DNA from 3 places in the Blautia sp. OM06-15AC genome. Region 1 is predicted to be linked to each of the others. Evidence: predicted binding sites of a transcription regulator. Region 1 holds the regulator's gene; each other region holds the start of a gene.
What was found. The regulator HrcA, encoded in region 1, represses chaperone genes, less so after heat shock. The targets are predictions, from matches to a motif close to TGTTAGCACTCNNNNNNNNNGAGTGCTAACA.
Positions count from the first base shown of each region.

Region 1 (5,681 bases):
TTGTACCATCCTTTCAGATTCAAACCCATACTACCAAACGGTTGGATGGACAAAGTTAAATCAGATCATATGGTCGCAAATTGGAGAATAGGGCGGGAGAGAGAAACGGCGGGTGAAGACAGCCTGTGCAGAAAACAGAAAAATATGTACGGCAGAAATGGGGGAACGAATGGGAAAAGCAGAAAGAATAGAAATAGAAGATTTTGTCCAGAATATAGTGGAACGGATGGAGACGCCGGAAGCGTTTGAAAAAATGATCAGCCGGGAGGAAGAATGCGAAGCGCAGGGGCAGGAGAGCCGTCTGAGGGATGTGCTGAAGAAAGAATGGCCGGTGGACGAAAAGGGAGAGCGCATCTATCAGATCACTAATATATATGAAGAAAAAGCAGAAGAACTCCTCATTGTAGAACTGTATACCGGCATCCACCTGGAAAACGGAGTCCCGTGCGGGCATTTTACGCTGTATCTCTGCGGGGAGCCGGACGGATGGAAACTCAGCGAAACGCGGATGATGGAATATCTGCAGAATCTGTAAACGAAAAAGCAAAACAGGGAGGACAGGGAAAAGAAAAACTGTCCTCCTGCTTTTGCTGCGGCGGAGACACCGGAAAGTCAGGATCCATACGGCCGCTTCTCATCGCTGATGCCGACCAGATAATCCAGACTGACCTGATACAGCTCCGCCAGACGGATGGCAATGGAGATCGGCAGCTGCCGGACGCCTTTTTCATATCGGGTATACACATCGCGGTTGCAGCCGAGATAGTCGGCAACCTGGCGGATCGTCAGATCGTGGTCCGTGCGCAGATCCTCCAGTCTCTGATATTTCATGATTCATCACCTCTGAGAAAATGCTACTAAATGGTCGTATCGAAATGGCAGAATCCTACCATACGGCTATAGCGCCTTTGAAACAGTAGAATGCAATAAAAAAGAAAAGTCAGATTCCTTTTCAGAAAGAAAACGGTTTATACTTTTTTCACAATTTCTTCATAGAAAAACCGGGAAAAGGTGTTGACAAACAAAAGGCAGAGTGCTATCTTAAGAGCATAGATGTTAGCACTCCACTGAAACGAGTGCTAACAGGACTATACAACAGGAAGGAGCTTATCTTAGTGGATACAGAATTGGATGAAAGAAAAAGAAAAATATTAAAAGCGATCATCCAGACGTATCTGGAAACGGGCGAGCCGGTCGGCTCAAGAACGATTTCCAAATACACGGATTTGAATTTAAGCTCCGCCACAATCCGGAATGAAATGTCCGATCTGGAAGAGATGGGTTACATCTTACAGCCCCACACTTCCGCAGGACGCATTCCTTCCGATAAAGGCTACCGCCTCTATGTAGATGAGCTGATGCGGGAAAAAGAACAGGAAGTTGCAGACATCAAAAACATGGTCATTGAAAAAACAGACCGAATGGAAAAAGTTCTGCAGCAGGTTGTCAAAGTCCTCGCTTCATCTACCAACTATGCAACGTTGATTACAGGACCGGAATATCACAGAAATAAAGTGAAATTCATCCAGCTCTCAAAAGTCAATGAAGAGCAGCTCCTGGCCGTCATCGTCGTAGAAGGCAACCTGGTGAAAAACCAGATGATCGACCTCGACGAGACCATCAACGATGAACAGATATTAAAGCTGAACCTGCTTCTGAACACACAGCTCAATGGCCTGACCATTGAAGAAATCAATCTTGGCATGATCAAGAAGATGAAAGAGCAGGCAGGCATCCACTCCGGCATCATCAGCAAAGTGGTCGATACCGTAGCGGAAGCCATCGCAGTCAGCGAAGAAGATGTGCCGGTGTACACCAGCGGCGCAACCAACATTTTCAAGTACCCTGAGCTTTCCGACAGCAGCAAAGCCAGCCAGCTGATTTCCACATTCGAGGAACGGCAGAAACTGGTCGATATGATCAAAGGAGCTGCCGAGGAGCAGGACGGAGAGGAAAATACCGGTATTCAGGTATACATCGGAAATGAATCTTCGATGGAACCCTTACGGGACTGCAGCGTGGTCACCACCACATACGATATGGGAAACGGTATGCGCGGAACAATCGGTATCGTGGGACCAAAGCGGATGGATTACGAAAATGTGGTAGATAACCTGAAAACATTAAAAGTTCAACTGGACGCCGTCTTCAAAAAGCCGGACACAGGTGAGTAGAAAGGTGGAATGATCAGTGAGCGAAGAAAATAGAAAGAAAGAGGAAACCATGGAAGAACCTACACGCGAGATGGAAAAAGAAACCGGAGCAGAGACCGATCTGCCGGAAACCGAACCGGCTGCGGAGCAGGAAGAAGCAAAGAAAGCAGCAGAGGCAAAAGAAGCGGAAGCTGCAGAAGAAACTGCTGAGGATGGCAAAGAACGAAAGTTCTTCAAAAAGAAAAAAGATAAAAAAGATGAGAAAATCGAAGAGCTGACTGACCGCCTGACCCGTCAGATGGCAGAGTTCGATAACTTCCGCAAACGCACCGAAAAAGAAAAAGCAAATATGTATGCCATTGGAGCAAAAGACATCATCGAGAAGATTCTTCCGGTTGTTGACAGCTTCGAGCGCGGACTTGCAACGGTGGAAAACCCGGAGGAAGATCCGTTCGCAGACGGCATGAATAAAGTATACAAACAGTTTACCACAGCACTCGATGAACTCGGTGTAACCGTGATCGAGGCCGTTGGAAAGGAATTCGATCCGAACCTGCACAACGCAGTGATGCATGTGGAGGATGAGGAAGCCGGCGAGAACATCGTCGTAGAAGAGTTCCTGAAGGGCTACATGTACAAAGGTTCCGTAGTCCGTCACAGTATGGTCAAGGTGGCTAACTAAGCCTTGAAGATAAATAAATAGAAATTAAACCATTTTTTAGCATAATTCATTGAGGAGGAAACAACAATGGGCAAAATTATTGGTATTGACTTAGGAACAACAAACAGCTGTGTAGCCGTTATGGAAGGTGGAAAACCAACCGTTATCGCAAACGCAGAGGGTGAAAGAACAACTCCATCTATCGTAGCATTCACAAAAACAGGTGACCGTCTGGTCGGCGAGCCGGCAAAACGTCAGGCTGTAACAAACGCAGACAGAACCATCCGTTCTATCAAACGTGAGATGGGTACTGACTATAAAGTAGACATCGAAGGAAAGAAATACTCTCCGCAGGAGATCTCCGCTATGATTCTTCAGAAACTGAAAGGTGATGCAGAGAACTACCTTGGTGAGAAAGTAACAGAAGCAGTTATCACAGTTCCGGCTTACTTCAATGACGCACAGCGTCAGGCAACCAAAGATGCCGGTAAAATCGCAGGTCTTGATGTAAAACGTATCATCAACGAGCCTACCGCAGCAGCTCTGGCATACGGACTGGACAACGAAAATGAGCAGAAGATCATGGTATACGACCTTGGCGGCGGTACTTTCGATGTTTCCATCATCGAGATCGGTGACGGCGTTATCGAAGTTCTTTCCACAGCAGGAAACAACCGTCTGGGCGGCGATGACTTCGACCAGAAAGTAACAGATTATATCCTTGCTGAGTTCAAGAAACAGGAAGGCGTAGATCTTTCCAATGATAAAATGGCTCTGCAGAGAATCAGAGAAGCAGCAGAGAAAGCAAAGAAAGAGCTTTCCAGCGCAACTACAACCAACATCAACCTGCCGTTCATCACTGCAACCGCAGATGGCCCGAAACATCTCGATATGAACCTGACAAAGGCTAAATTCGATGAGCTGACCCACGACCTGGTAGAGAAAACTGCAGAGCCGGTACAGAGAGCACTTTCTGATGCAGGCCTTCAGGCATCCGAGCTTTCCAAAGTCCTTCTGGTAGGCGGATCTACCCGTATCCCGGCTGTACAGGATAAAGTAAGACAGCTGACCGGACACGAGCCGAGCAAGAGCCTGAACCCGGATGAGTGCGTAGCACTTGGTGCTTCCGTACAGGGCGGTAAACTTGCAGGAGATGCCGGCGCAGGCGACATCCTTCTTCTGGATGTAACTCCGCTGTCTCTGTCCATCGAGACGATGGGAGGTATTGCAACTCGTCTGATCGAGCGTAACACCACAATCCCGACCAAGAAAAGCCAGATCTTCTCCACCGCAGCTGATAACCAGACAGCAGTAGATATCAACGTAGTACAGGGTGAGCGTCAGTTCGCGAAAGACAACAAATCCCTCGGCCAGTTCCGTCTGGATGGAATTCCGCCAGCAAGAAGAGGCGTTCCGCAGATCGAGGTTACCTTTGATATCGATGCCAACGGTATCGTAAATGTATCTGCAAAAGACCTGGGAACAGGAAAAGAGCAGCACATCACCATCACCGCAGGCTCTAACATGTCCGACAGCGAGATCGACAAAGCAGTCAAAGAAGCTGCTGAGTTCGAGGCTCAGGATAAGAAACGAAAAGAAGCAATCGACGCAAGAAACGATGCAGACTCCATGGTATTCCAGACCGAGAAAGCAATCGAGGAAGTCGGCGACAAGCTTGATGCAAACGACAAAACAGCAGTAGAAGCTGACCTGAACGCACTGAAAGATCTCATTGCAAAATGCAATCCGGAAGAAATGACCGATGCACAGGTAGCTGATCTGAAAGCAGCTCAGGAAAAACTGATGACAAGCGCTCAGAAACTGTTTGCAAAACTGTATGAGCAGCAGGGCGGAGCAGCAGGCGCTGGTGCCGGAACAGCAGGTGCAGGCCCGGATATGGGAAATGCAGGAGCAGCAGGCGGCCATGACGACGATGTCGTAGACGCTGACTACAAAGAGGTTTAATTTTCGGCATGTCACACTCCGTGAAAATACCGACTGTGAGTTGAAACAATAAGTAAATAAACGCAAAAAGCCCTGTGAGGCGAATGTTTGCAGGGGACGGAAAATACATTCCGCCCCCTGTATTTATGCTGGTATTGCTTTCGGAAAAGTGCTATACTGGAGCGTGCGGAAAAACATTTCTGCAAAGATGAAATTTGTGGAACAGAAATGAAAAGGTGAACATAAATGGCAGAAAAAAGAGATTATTACGAGGTCCTCGGCGTAGACCGCGGAGCGGACGATGCAACATTAAAAAAAGCATACCGTAAACTGGCCAAGAAATACCATCCGGATATGAACCCGGGCGACAAAGAGGCCGAGGCAAAATTTAAAGAGGCGACAGAAGCCTATGGCGTGCTGAGTGATCCGGACAAACGGCGTCAGTACGATCAGTTTGGCCACGCTGCATTTGAAAACGGCGGTGGCGGCGCAGGAGCCGGCGGATTCGGCGGCTTCGACTTTGGCGGCGGAGATATGGGTGATATCTTCGGCGATATTTTCGGCGACCTGTTCGGTGGCGGCGGAAGCAGAAGAAGAGCAAACAATGGACCTATGAAGGGAGCAAACCTCCGCGCTGTTGTCCACATTACGTTTGAGGAAGCTGTTTTCGGATGCCAGAAAGAGCTCGAGATCAACCTGAAGGATACCTGTACAACGTGCCACGGAACCGGCGCAAAACCAGGAACTTCACCGGAGACATGCTCCAAATGTAACGGAACTGGTCAGATTACGTACACACAGCAGACCATGTTCGGTTCTGTGAGAAACGTGACGACCTGTCCGGATTGTAACGGAACCGGAAAGATCATTCGCGATAAATGTACCGCATGCCACGGCACGGGCTATACATCCAGCAGAAAACG
Region 1 covers NZ_QULD01000015.1:74,320-80,000, reverse strand. The annotation lists gene DXB83_RS15200 (hypothetical protein) at 170-535, shown strand; gene DXB83_RS15195 (helix-turn-helix domain-containing protein) at 613-831, opposite strand; gene hrcA (heat-inducible transcriptional repressor HrcA) at 1,116-2,174, shown strand; gene grpE (nucleotide exchange factor GrpE) at 2,224-2,835, shown strand; gene dnaK (molecular chaperone DnaK) at 2,902-4,779, shown strand; gene dnaJ (molecular chaperone DnaJ) at 5,005-5,681, shown strand, end outside.

Region 2 (5,681 bases), on a different contig from region 1:
GAAGGACTGGACAGAACCCATATGCGTATTCCGCAGGATCAGATAGATCTTTTGCAGGATATCAGCAAAGTGAATGAAAATATTATTGGAATATTGAGTGCAGGATCTGCGATAGAAATGCCATGGCACACCTGCTGCAAAGCGATTTTGCATGGCTATCTGAATGGACAGGCAGGCGCTTCTGCAACATTGGATATTCTGACCGGAAAAAGAACTGAAAGGTTTTGCAAAAGTTTATTTAAAGGCAGGAGAAAGCAGACAGATCAGAATTCCCTTTGATGATAAGACATTCCGTTATTGGAATATAAAAACAGGACAGTGGGAAACAGAAACAGGAACTTATCAGATTATGGTAGGTGCCAGTGTTGCAGATATTCGTTTAACAGGTATGACCGAGAGAACAGGAAACAGTAAAGGATATCCTTATAATCCGGCAAAATGCCTTACTATTATACAGGAATCGTGCAGAAAATATCAGATGAGGAATTTCGTGAACTTCTTGGTCATGAGATACCGAATGGAAGATGGAGTGGAAATCTGGAAATCAATGATGCAATCTGTCAGATGTATTATGCAAAAAGCAGACTTGCAAGACTGATATATAGATGTCTCACAAAAATGAAAAAGAAGAGTGAGGCACAGGGAAAGCCGGATCTGAATATTCTTTTTATTTACAACATGCCATTTAGAGGTATTGCCAAAATGACCGGCGGGGCAGTCAGTATGGAAATGGTATATGGAATTGTCGATGCTGTGAATGGACACTTTATGCGTGGAGTAAAAAAAGTAGTTGGCGGATATTTCAGAAACAGAAGAAATAATAAGAAATATGAAAAATTATTAAAAGGAGCCGAAGGGAAGTGCAGATGAATCATATAAAAAATATATGGAAATGTTTTGAAGAGAAACATTCTGCTATTGCAAAATGGCTTTATCAGATATTCTATTTTGTTATATTCAGTATGGGCGTGACAGTATTCCAGTATCTTGTATTTACATTTTTACCAGGGATTTTGGGAATTGGACTGGCTGGTACAGAGTTTATGTGGCCAAAGGTTTCCATGAATCTGTTTGTAGTAAAATTTACATGGAGTTTGCTGGGGTATAATGTATTGCGTGATGCAACGGGAAATATACTGATCGGTGGTGGACTTGGCTATTTTATCAGTTATGAATTGGGGTCATTTCTTGCACAGTGTATCAATTTTCCACGTCAGAGAAATATTACTTTTAAAAGCCATGGAAATCCTGTATATCAGGCAATTTGGTATTTTGTTGCATGGGTGGTAATTTCACTGATTTGTAATGGATTTAATAATCTGTGGATGCCAGTTGCATCTGCATATGTGGCCCCGGCAGTCTATAACATGCTTGTGACAATTATTACAGGTGGAGTTTCCATGGTGATTTTTTTCTTTGTGTTTAAAATTATTTTCCCAGAGGGGAAGACTGAATAGAAGAAATTAGCAAGTATGCCTGAAATCTAATAATAAAAGAGATGAGGAGTAGTAAGAAAATCAGACAAATATATTTTTCCAAGAATTTGTCGTAAAAATGTGGTCAAACCAAGAAAATCGAGTGCGAAAGAGAATGTTACGCCATGCACAGCTCGGGAAAGAATTCCCTCGCTGTAGGGCTGTCGCCCTATAAAATAGCAAAAAAAGACGCCTTTGCAAGTAAACTAGCAGGGCGTCTTTTTTCAACATTTTGCATGGTTTGTAGCGTTCACAAATTCTTCACAAAATAATTAGCACTCACCTCTTGACAGTGCTAATAATAAGTGTTATATTACATCTAGAACAAAGGAAGAGGGATACAAAGAGAGGAAAAGAAGAAAACCTCCGGTATCCGGAAGCCTTTCCGTTCCAAAGAAACAGGTAAACAAAAAGATCCGGTGAAAAGAAAAACCGGAGAAAAAGCATGGATCAGGTTCCATGAGAAGAATAAGAAGGAGCGATGACTTATGTTAATGCCTAGTATTTTTGGAGAAAATTTATTTGATGACTTTTTCAACGATTTTCCGTTCTATGATTATGACAAAGAGATGAAGAATACAGAAAAGAAACTGTATGGCCGCAAAGCCAGCCATGTGATGAAAACAGATATTCGCGAGCTGGATAATGGCTACGAGGTAGTGGTTGACCTTCCGGGCTTCACGAAAGATGAAGTTCAGGCCACACTGGAAAATGGTTATCTGACCATCAGTGCAGAGAAAGGTCTTGACAAAGACGAGAAAGAAAAAGAGAACGGCCGCTACATCCGCAAAGAGCGTTACGCAGGTGCATGCAGCAGAAGCTTCTATGTAGGTGAAGATATTACCGAAGAGGATATCAAGGCTGAATTTAAACACGGTCTGCTGAAACTCTTCGTACCGAAGAAGGAAGCAAAACCGGCTGTGGAGCAGAAAAAGACAATCTCCATTGAAGGATAAAAGAAAAAAAGCAAAAGCGTTTGCCGCCCGGGAATGTTAAAATTCCCGGGCGGCAAAATTTTTATCTTTTCCGGTACATCCCGAGGGAAAGAATCCGGAATACGCGGGGCGGATATACGTGATTTTCGAATTCGGAAAATAAATTGTATACAATAATGTACTTGCTATTTGGGAACAGGTCCGATACAATAGGCGTGACAATTACAAAATGAGAGAACTCGTATCAAAAGGAGAAATCATGAAGAAAAGAAGAAGCGTACTTGCGCTGCTTTTAGTTGCAGCTCTTACTGTTGTACTTGGCGGATGCCAGGATGGCAAGGATGGGAAAGCAGATTCTTCCGATACCACAAGTTCTCAGGTATCAACGGAATCAACCCCGACAGGGGAACCTGTTATGGGAGGTTCCATCACGGTAGGAATTCCTCAGGACATTGAGGATAGTCTTGACCCACACAAATCTGTTGCGGCAGGAACGAAAGAAATCCTATTCAATATTTATGAGGGCCTTGTAAAGCCCGATGAAGAAGGAAATCTGAACGATGCGGTGGCAGAGAGCCATTCGATCTCGGAGGATGGAAAGGTTTATACCTTCAAGCTCCGGAATGGTGTCAAATTCCACGATGGAACGACCGTCACTGCAGAGGATGTAAAATATTCAATCGAACGCTGTGCGGGTATCAACGGAGACGGAACGCCTCTGGTAGAGGCATTTTCCAATGTGGACAAGGTTGAAATTCCGGACGAGAGCACGATCGACATCTATTTAAAAGAGGCAGACACCGAGTTTCTTGCCTATCTGACGGTAGCGATTGTACCTGAGCATGTGGAAGATCTGGAAGCAGATCCGGTCGGAACAGGCCCGTTCCACTATGTATCACGATCCCCGCAGGAAAACATTGTCCTTGAAAAATTCAGCGATTACTGGGATACGGAAAATCAGGCGTATCTGGCCAAGGTAACATTTCGAATTGTCAAGGACAGCAATGCAGTCGTAACAAACCTGAAATCCGGTACACTGGACATGTATGCACGTCTCAGTTCCACACAGACAGCGCAGCTTGCCGAAGATTCCGATTTTACGATTTATGACGGCGGTATGAACCTGGTACAGGCGCTGTATCTGAACAATGCCGTGGAACCGCTCAACAATGTGAAGGTGCGCCAGGCGCTGTGCTATGCGGCAAACCGCCAGGAAGTGCTGGATATGATTGCGGACGGAAAAGGAACGATCATCGGAAGCAGCATGTTCCCGGCATTTGGAAAATATTATGTGCCGGAACTGTCAGAGCGATATAATCAGGATATTGAGAAGGCAAAAGAACTGTTAAAAGAAGCCGGATACCCAGATGGATTTGAGCTTACGATTACAGTGCCGAACAATTATCAGCAGCATATCGATACAGCCCAGGTTCTGGTAGAGCAGCTTAAAGCGATCGGTGTTACTGCCAAAATTCAGCAGGTCGAGTGGGACAGCTGGCTGTCGGATGTATATGCAGACCGGAAGTTCCAGTCCACGGTTGTCGGCGTTGATGCGGCATATCTGACCGGACGCGCGTTGCTGGAACGGTTTACCTCAACATCATCCAAGAACTTTATCAACTACAGCAACGAAGAGTATGATAAACTGTATCAGCAGGTTAAGACCAGCACGGATGAAGAGGAGCAGGTTGAGATTTACAAAAAAATGGAAACACTGCTCTGTGACGATGCGGCAAACCTGTATATCGAGGATATGGCATGTGAGGTTGCACTTCGGAGCGATTTTGCGGGCTATCGGTTCTATCCGCTGTATGTGCAGGATATGGCGAAAATTTATAAAGTAAAATAGTAGCTATTCCGTTACGGCTCGCTGGGTACCGGTGGGCGGTAACGCTATTTCAGGCAGGAAAAAGAAAAACTCTCATTCGATTGTCAAATCTGCCTGAAAAGAGATAAAATCTGAAAAAACAGAGAAAAAGCGGCGCAGAATTGCTGAAAAGAAGCAGTCTGCGTTGCTTTTTCTCTCTGTCGATAGAATCTCCGAAAATATGTTAGGCTTGACTTTTTTTTCAACACTGCCTACTATAGAAAAAGACAGAAAAAACATAAGGGCTTCGCGGCGATGCGTGAGGCCCTTTTTATCTAAGCTAATGTTTCTGAATGTATTGTGGAAAGAAGGGGAACCCATGACAGATTTTCTGGTAAGATGTTTTGTAAAAGAGTATGAGAACACTGACAATGCGGATGTGCGGACGAGATATGGTATTTTATCCAGTATGGTAGGAATCTGCTGCAATGTATTGCTGTTTGCCGCCAAGCTGCTGATCGGTGTTGGGATGCATTCTCTGGCGATCATGGCGGATGCGTTCAATAACCTTTCCGATGCGGCATCTTCGGTCATCAGCTTTGTTGGTGTCAAGATGGCAAACAAACCGGCCGACAAAGAGCATCCGTTCGGGCATGGACGGATCGAGTATATTGCAGCGCTGATCGTTTCGTTTCTGGTTATTGAAGTCGGCTTTACGTTTTTAAAGAGCTCCCTGGAGAAAATTCGCAATCCGGAAGAGATCACATTTCAGATGGTTCCGTTTTTGATTCTGGTGCTCTCGGTTGGTGTAAAGCTGTGGATGGCGCTTTTCAACCGAAAACTGGGAAACCGCATTCAGTCGAAGGTGATGCTGGCAACGTCGGCGGATTCCATGGGCGACGTGATCACGACGAGCGCAACGATCGCTTCTATATTGATCTGCCATTTCCTTTCGGTTAATATCGACGCAATCGCAGGACTTGTTGTGGCGGTACTCGTTATGTGGTCCGGTATTTCCATTGCAAAAGATACATTGGAACCGCTGATCGGGCAGGGCGCGGATCCGGATCTGTATGCACGGATCATGAAAGAGGTTGCTTCCTATGAAGGAATTGTAGGAACCCATGATCTGATTGTCCACAACTACGGGCCTGGCAGAAGTATGGCATCGATCCATGCGGAGGTGCCGCGAGATGTCGATATCGAGGTATCGCATGATATTATCGACCGCATTGAACATGAGGTCGGCAAAAAATTGGGGATTCTGCTGGTCATCCACATGGATCCGGTGGAGATCCACGATGCGACGGTTCTTGCGACAAAGGAGAAGGTAAGAAACGTAATTTCCATTCTCGATCCGGAGCTTTCCTTCCACGATTTCCGTATGATCAACGGGGCGGAGAAAAAGAAGCTGATTTTTGATCTTGAAATCCCGTATTCTTATAAGAAGAAAGACTGTGATCG
Region 2 covers NZ_QULD01000002.1:100,409-106,089, forward strand. The annotation lists partial or broken gene DXB83_RS04105 (beta-glucosidase) at 1-870, shown strand, start outside; gene DXB83_RS04110 (hypothetical protein) at 867-1,457, shown strand; gene DXB83_RS04115 (Hsp20/alpha crystallin family protein) at 1,964-2,431, shown strand; gene DXB83_RS04120 (ABC transporter substrate-binding protein) at 2,670-4,259, shown strand; gene DXB83_RS04130 (cation diffusion facilitator family transporter) at 4,597-5,681, shown strand, end outside.
Region 2: DXB83_RS04115 (Hsp20/alpha crystallin family protein) is a predicted target of HrcA. The motif match lies at 1,746-1,776, and genes of this name have one in related genera.

Region 3 (5,681 bases), on a different contig from region 1:
TTGTGGCAAGCCGCATGCAGCCGGCCGTCTATGAGACAATTTCCGCACGGATCAATGCAGGAGAGTATCTCTTTACAGCAGCTTCCTCCCGTCTGGCATTTGATGGTTTCATGTCCGTTTACACCGATCCGGATGAGGAAAAGAAAGAGAAAAACGCCGCTGTCCGGAGCCTGGAGGCAGGAACGGAGCTGGCACTGGAAAAGATGGATCCGCAGCAGCACTTCACACAGCCGCCGGCACACTACACCGAGGCTTCCCTTGTCAAAACACTCGAGGAACTCGGCATCGGCCGTCCAAGTACGTACGCGCCGACCATCACAACGATCATCAACCGCCGTTACGTGGCAAAGGAGAACAAGAACCTTTACATGACAGAGCTCGGCGAGGTGGTCAACAACATGATGAAAGAGGCATTCCCGAGCATCGTGGATGTCAACTTTACGGCAACGATGGAAGCTCTGCTCGACAGGGTTGGAGATGGAAGTGTTCCGTGGAAGACAGTAGTCGAGAACTTCTGGCCGGATCTCTATGAGGCGGTCACAGAGGCAGAAAAGAACCTCGAAGAAGTTAAGGTAGAGGATGAGGTGACAGATGTCATCTGCGAGAACTGCGGCCGCAACATGGTGGTCAAATACGGCCCGCACGGAAAATTCCTCGCCTGCCCGGGATTCCCGGACTGCAAGAACACGAAGCCGTATCTGGAAAAGATCGGTGTTCCGTGTCCGAAGTGCGGAAAAGAAGTGATCCTGCGCAAGACGAAAAAAGGGCGGAAATATTATGGATGCGAAAACAATCCGGAATGCGATTTCATGTCCTGGCAGAAACCGTCTGCCAAGAAATGCCCGCAGTGCGGCGGCTATATGCTGGAAAAAGGCAATAAGCTGGTCTGCGCGGACGAGCAGTGCGGCTATGTAGAAGCACGCGAAAAGAAAGACGAAGACTGAGAATGACAAAGCGGTCTGTACTGGTGAAAAACTGGTGCAGGCCGTTTTTTTTGCTTATCGAGGCGGAAAAACAGGAAGATCTGAAAAAATTTAGCATGAATTTTTATAAAATTTATAGTTTTCTGAAAAATATATTGATTTCCGGAAAACTACATGATAGAATGAGCTTAGTTTTAAGGGTTGTCTGAAAAAGGCATCAGTGTGCATTTTTTTCGGCGGATACGCCAAAAAAATGCAGAAAATAAAGAAAGGAGAAGAACATGAGCGTACAACTGCTGGATAAAACCAGAAAAATCAACAAACTGCTTCATAACAATCACTCCACGAAGGTCGTGTTCAACGATATCTGTGAAGTCCTGATGGAAACGTTAAGTTCCAATATCCTGGTGATCAGTAAAAAAGGAAAAGTGCTGGGCATCAGCCTTTGCCCGGGCGTGGAAGAAATTACGGAGCTGATCGAGGATAAGGTGGGCGGTTATGTCGATGCCGCATTAAACGAGCGTCTCCTCGGCGTACTCTCCACAAAAGAGAACGTCAATTTACAGACCCTCGGCTTTGAGCGGCCTGGTGTAGAGCGCTACACCGCAATTATCTGCCCGATCGAGATCGCCGGAGAACGCCTTGGTACCGTATTTATGTACCGCTGCACCCCGCAGTACGATATCGACGATATCATCGTCAGTGAGTACGGCACAACCGTTGTCGGACTGGAAATGATGCGTTCCGTCAACGAGGAAAATGTGGAGGAAAACCGCAAGGTTCAGGTGGTTAAATCCGCATTCAACACGTTGTCCTTCTCCGAACTGGAAGCCATCATCCATATCTTTGATGAACTGAACGGGGATGAGGGCATTCTGGTTGCAAGCAAAATTGCAGACCGCGTCGGCATCACAAGATCCGTCATCGTAAATGCCCTCCGCAAATTCGAGAGCGCAGGCGTCATCGAGTCCCGTTCCAGCGGTATGAAGGGAACGTATATCAAGGTATTAAATGATTATATCTTTGATGAACTCGACGAGATCAAAGCAAGAAAGAACCTGAAAGGAAAGGGCGATGCCCATCCGGACGAGGCGAAAAAATAAAAAAGTGGAATGTAGAAAAGAATCGGAGCCGTTTAAGAATGGCGCCGTTTCTTTTTGTGCAAAAAAGCATTCGGGGAGCGGAAAAAAATGGTATCATTCCCGTTTTTAGGAATAAACTATAATTAGATTCTAAAGAGAGTATAAAATATGAAAAAGTTGCCAAAATAAGAAAAAACGAGAAAATAAGAGAAATTAAGAGCTATCACGAGAAAAAAAAAGAGAATTACAAAATTCATACATTTGCGAAATGAGGTGGAAAACACTATAGTAAGAACCATCAAGTAGCACTCGAATGAACTGAGTGCTAATAAATAAAACTGAATGAAATCTTGAAGGAGGAAACATAAATGAAGTTAGTACCTTTAGGTGACAGAGTTGTATTAAAAGAGTTAAAAGCAGAGGAAACCACAAAATCCGGTATCGTACTTCCGGGACAGGCACAGGAGAAACCGCAGCAGGCTGAGGTTATCGCAGTAGGACCTGGAAAAGTAGAAGACGGCAAAGAAGTAAAAATGGAAGTTGCAGTCGGAGATCAGGTAATCTATTCCAAATATGCAGGAACCAACGTCAAACTGGAAGACGAAGAGTACATCATCGTAAAACAGGATGACATTCTGGCAGTTGTAAAATAAAGAATAATCAAGTAAAAATCAGGAGGCATGACAATCATGGCAAAAGAGATTAAATATGGAGCAGAGGCAAGAAACGCTCTTCAGAATGGTGTAAACCAGCTTGCAGATACCGTACGTGTAACCCTTGGACCGAAAGGAAGAAACGTTGTTCTGGACAAACAGTACGGCGCTCCGCTCATCACAAACGATGGTGTTACGATTGCAAAAGAGATCGAGCTGGCAGACGGCTTTGAAAACATGGGCGCACAGCTCATCAAAGAAGTTGCTGCAAAGACCAACGACGTAGCAGGTGATGGTACCACAACCGCAACCGTTCTGGCACAGGCTATGGTAAACGAAGGAATGAAAAACCTGGCAGCAGGTGCGAACCCGATCGTTCTTCGTAAGGGAATGAAGAAAGCAACCGATAAAGCTGTTCAGATCCTTGCAGAGATGAGCCAGCCGGTAGCAGGCAAAGAGCAGATTGCAAAAGTTGCAGCTGTTTCTTCCGGAAGCGAAGAAGTAGGCCAGATGGTAGCTGACGCTATGGAAAAAGTTTCCAAAGACGGCGTTATCACCATCGAGGAGTCCAAGACCATGCAGAACGAGCTGGAGCTGGTAGAAGGTATGCAGTTCGACCGTGGATATATCTCCGCTTACATGTGTACCGATATGGAGAAAATGGAAGCCGTTCTCGACAATCCATATATCCTGATTACCGATAAGAAACTGTCCAACATTCAGGAAGTTCTTCCGCTGCTGGAGCAGATCGTACAGAACGGAGCAAGACTGCTGATCATCGCTGAGGACGTAGAGGGCGAGGCTCTCCAGACACTCGTGATCAACAAACTGCGCGGAACCTTCAACGTAGTAGCTGTCAAAGCACCGGGATACGGCGACAGAAGAAAAGCAATGCTCGAGGATATCGCAATCCTGACCGGCGGCCAGGTGATCTCCGAGGAAGTTGGTCTGGAATTAAAAGACGCTACTCTGGAAATGCTCGGACGTGCAAAATCTGTTAAAGTTCAGAAAGAGAACACCGTTATCGTTGACGGTGCCGGCGCAAAAGATGCCATCGCAGCAAGAATCGGCCAGATCAGATCCCAGATCGAGGAGACCACTTCTGAGTTCGATAAAGAGAAACTGCAGGAGAGACTGGCAAAAATGGCAGGCGGCGTAGCTGTGATCCGTGTAGGTGCAGCAACCGAGACCGAGATGAAAGAAGAAAAACTCCGTATGGAGGATGCTTTAAATGCAACGAGAGCAGCCGTAGAAGAGGGTATCATCGCAGGCGGCGGTTCTGCATACATCCATGTAACAACACAGCTTGCAGAGCTGATTGACAGCCTGGACGGCGACGAGAAGATCGGTGCAAGAATCGTACAGAAAGCACTCGAGGCTCCTCTGTTCCACATCGTAACAAACGCAGGTCTGGAAGGCGCTGTTGTGATCAACAAAGTAAAAGAGTCCAAAGTAGGTGTTGGATTTGATGCATACAACGAAGAGTATGTAGACATGATCCAGGCTGGTATCCTTGATCCGGTTAAGGTTACCAGAAGCGCACTGCAGAACGCTACCAGCGTTTCCGCAACCCTGCTGACCACAGAATCCGTTGTTTCAACCATCAAAGAGCCGGCTCCGGCTATGCCGGCAGGCGCAGACGGTGGAATGGGAATGATGTAATTTCCGGGATAAAAATGTCTGGTAAAACAAAATAAGAAAACCGGCTGGCAAAGACCGTAGCGGAACATGGGTTCCGAAGTCCTGTCTTTGCCGGCCGGTTTTTTAGTGGAAAGTTTTTCTTCCATTTCGCATGGCTCTGAATCGTTACAAAAAATTTCAGAAAGTTTTCATGCTTTCGCCGGGCGGCGTATATGGACGCTTCCGGCGTTTTATGCTATACTGATTTGTAGGATGTTGGGGGAAATACAACAAAGGAGAAGAAACACACATGGCAAGTCGTTATGAATCCGACATGACAAGGAAGGAGAAGATGCAGCTCGAAAAAGAGAAGCTGTCGAAAATGAATTTTAAAGAGAAACTGGCCTATATCTGGGAATACTACAAGGCTGTCATTTTCGGCATCATCGCTGTTATCTTCATCATCGGCACGATTGTGAATATCCATGAAAATGCGAAGTATTATGACCTCGTGAGCATTGCCGTAGTGGATTACGCAGGACTGCAGGATGTAAGTCCGATCGAGGAGGACCTAAAAGAAGCGCTCGGAACCGGAGATAAGTACGAAAAGGTAAGCATCGATACAAGCTACAGCTTCGGTGAAAACCTGGAAAACGCGGATTACAACACGCTGATGAAATTCACAGCCGTGATTGCCGCACAGAGCATGGATGTTCTGATCTGTTCACAGGCCGTGTACGACAACTACAGCAAAGACGATTATTTTCTGGATCTGTCCACACTGTTTGACGAAGCGACGTGTGAGAAGTACGGGATAAAGGCGGGAGATACCTGCCTCGACATTTCCAAATTGAAAAAGTACCAGGATATGGGCCTTACGTACTATGAGCCGTGTTATCTGACCGTGTTGGTCAATACAAAGAACGCGGACAATGTAGCAAAACTGATCGAATATCTTGAGGAGGATGGAGTAAATGAGTGATCTGTACACAGAAGTGCTGGTGAAAAAACAGCAGACAGGAAAAGACAAGGCGATCAAAGGAGTTCTGATCTTCTTTACCGTTCTTTTTGCAGCCGCAGGAATTATGATGAATCCGCTGATTCTGCTTCTTGCGCTGGTACTTGGAATCGTAGACTATATTTTTATCCCGAAGCTTTCGGTAGAGTTTGAGTATCTGTACGTCAACGGCGAGCTCGATATCGACCGTATCTATTCGCAGTCAAGAAGAAAAAGAGCCGCAAGCTATGAGCTTTCCAACATGGAAATCCTGGCTCCGTACCAGTCCCATCAGCTTGATTCCTACAAAAACAACCAGAGTATCAAACGTTACAACTATTCCTCCGGCATCGAAGGACAGGGCCACAAACCGTACGCATTCGTCATCTCCAAGGACAATGCCATG
Region 3 covers NZ_QULD01000005.1:59,657-65,337, forward strand. The annotation lists gene topA (type I DNA topoisomerase) at 1-944, shown strand, start outside; gene codY (GTP-sensing pleiotropic transcriptional regulator CodY) at 1,205-2,026, shown strand; gene groES (co-chaperone GroES) at 2,374-2,658, shown strand; gene groL (chaperonin GroEL) at 2,695-4,320, shown strand; gene DXB83_RS08450 (hypothetical protein) at 4,589-5,260, shown strand; gene DXB83_RS08455 (DUF6106 family protein) at 5,253-5,681, shown strand, end outside.
Region 3: groES (co-chaperone GroES) is a predicted target of HrcA. The motif match lies at 2,306-2,336, and genes of this name have one in related genera.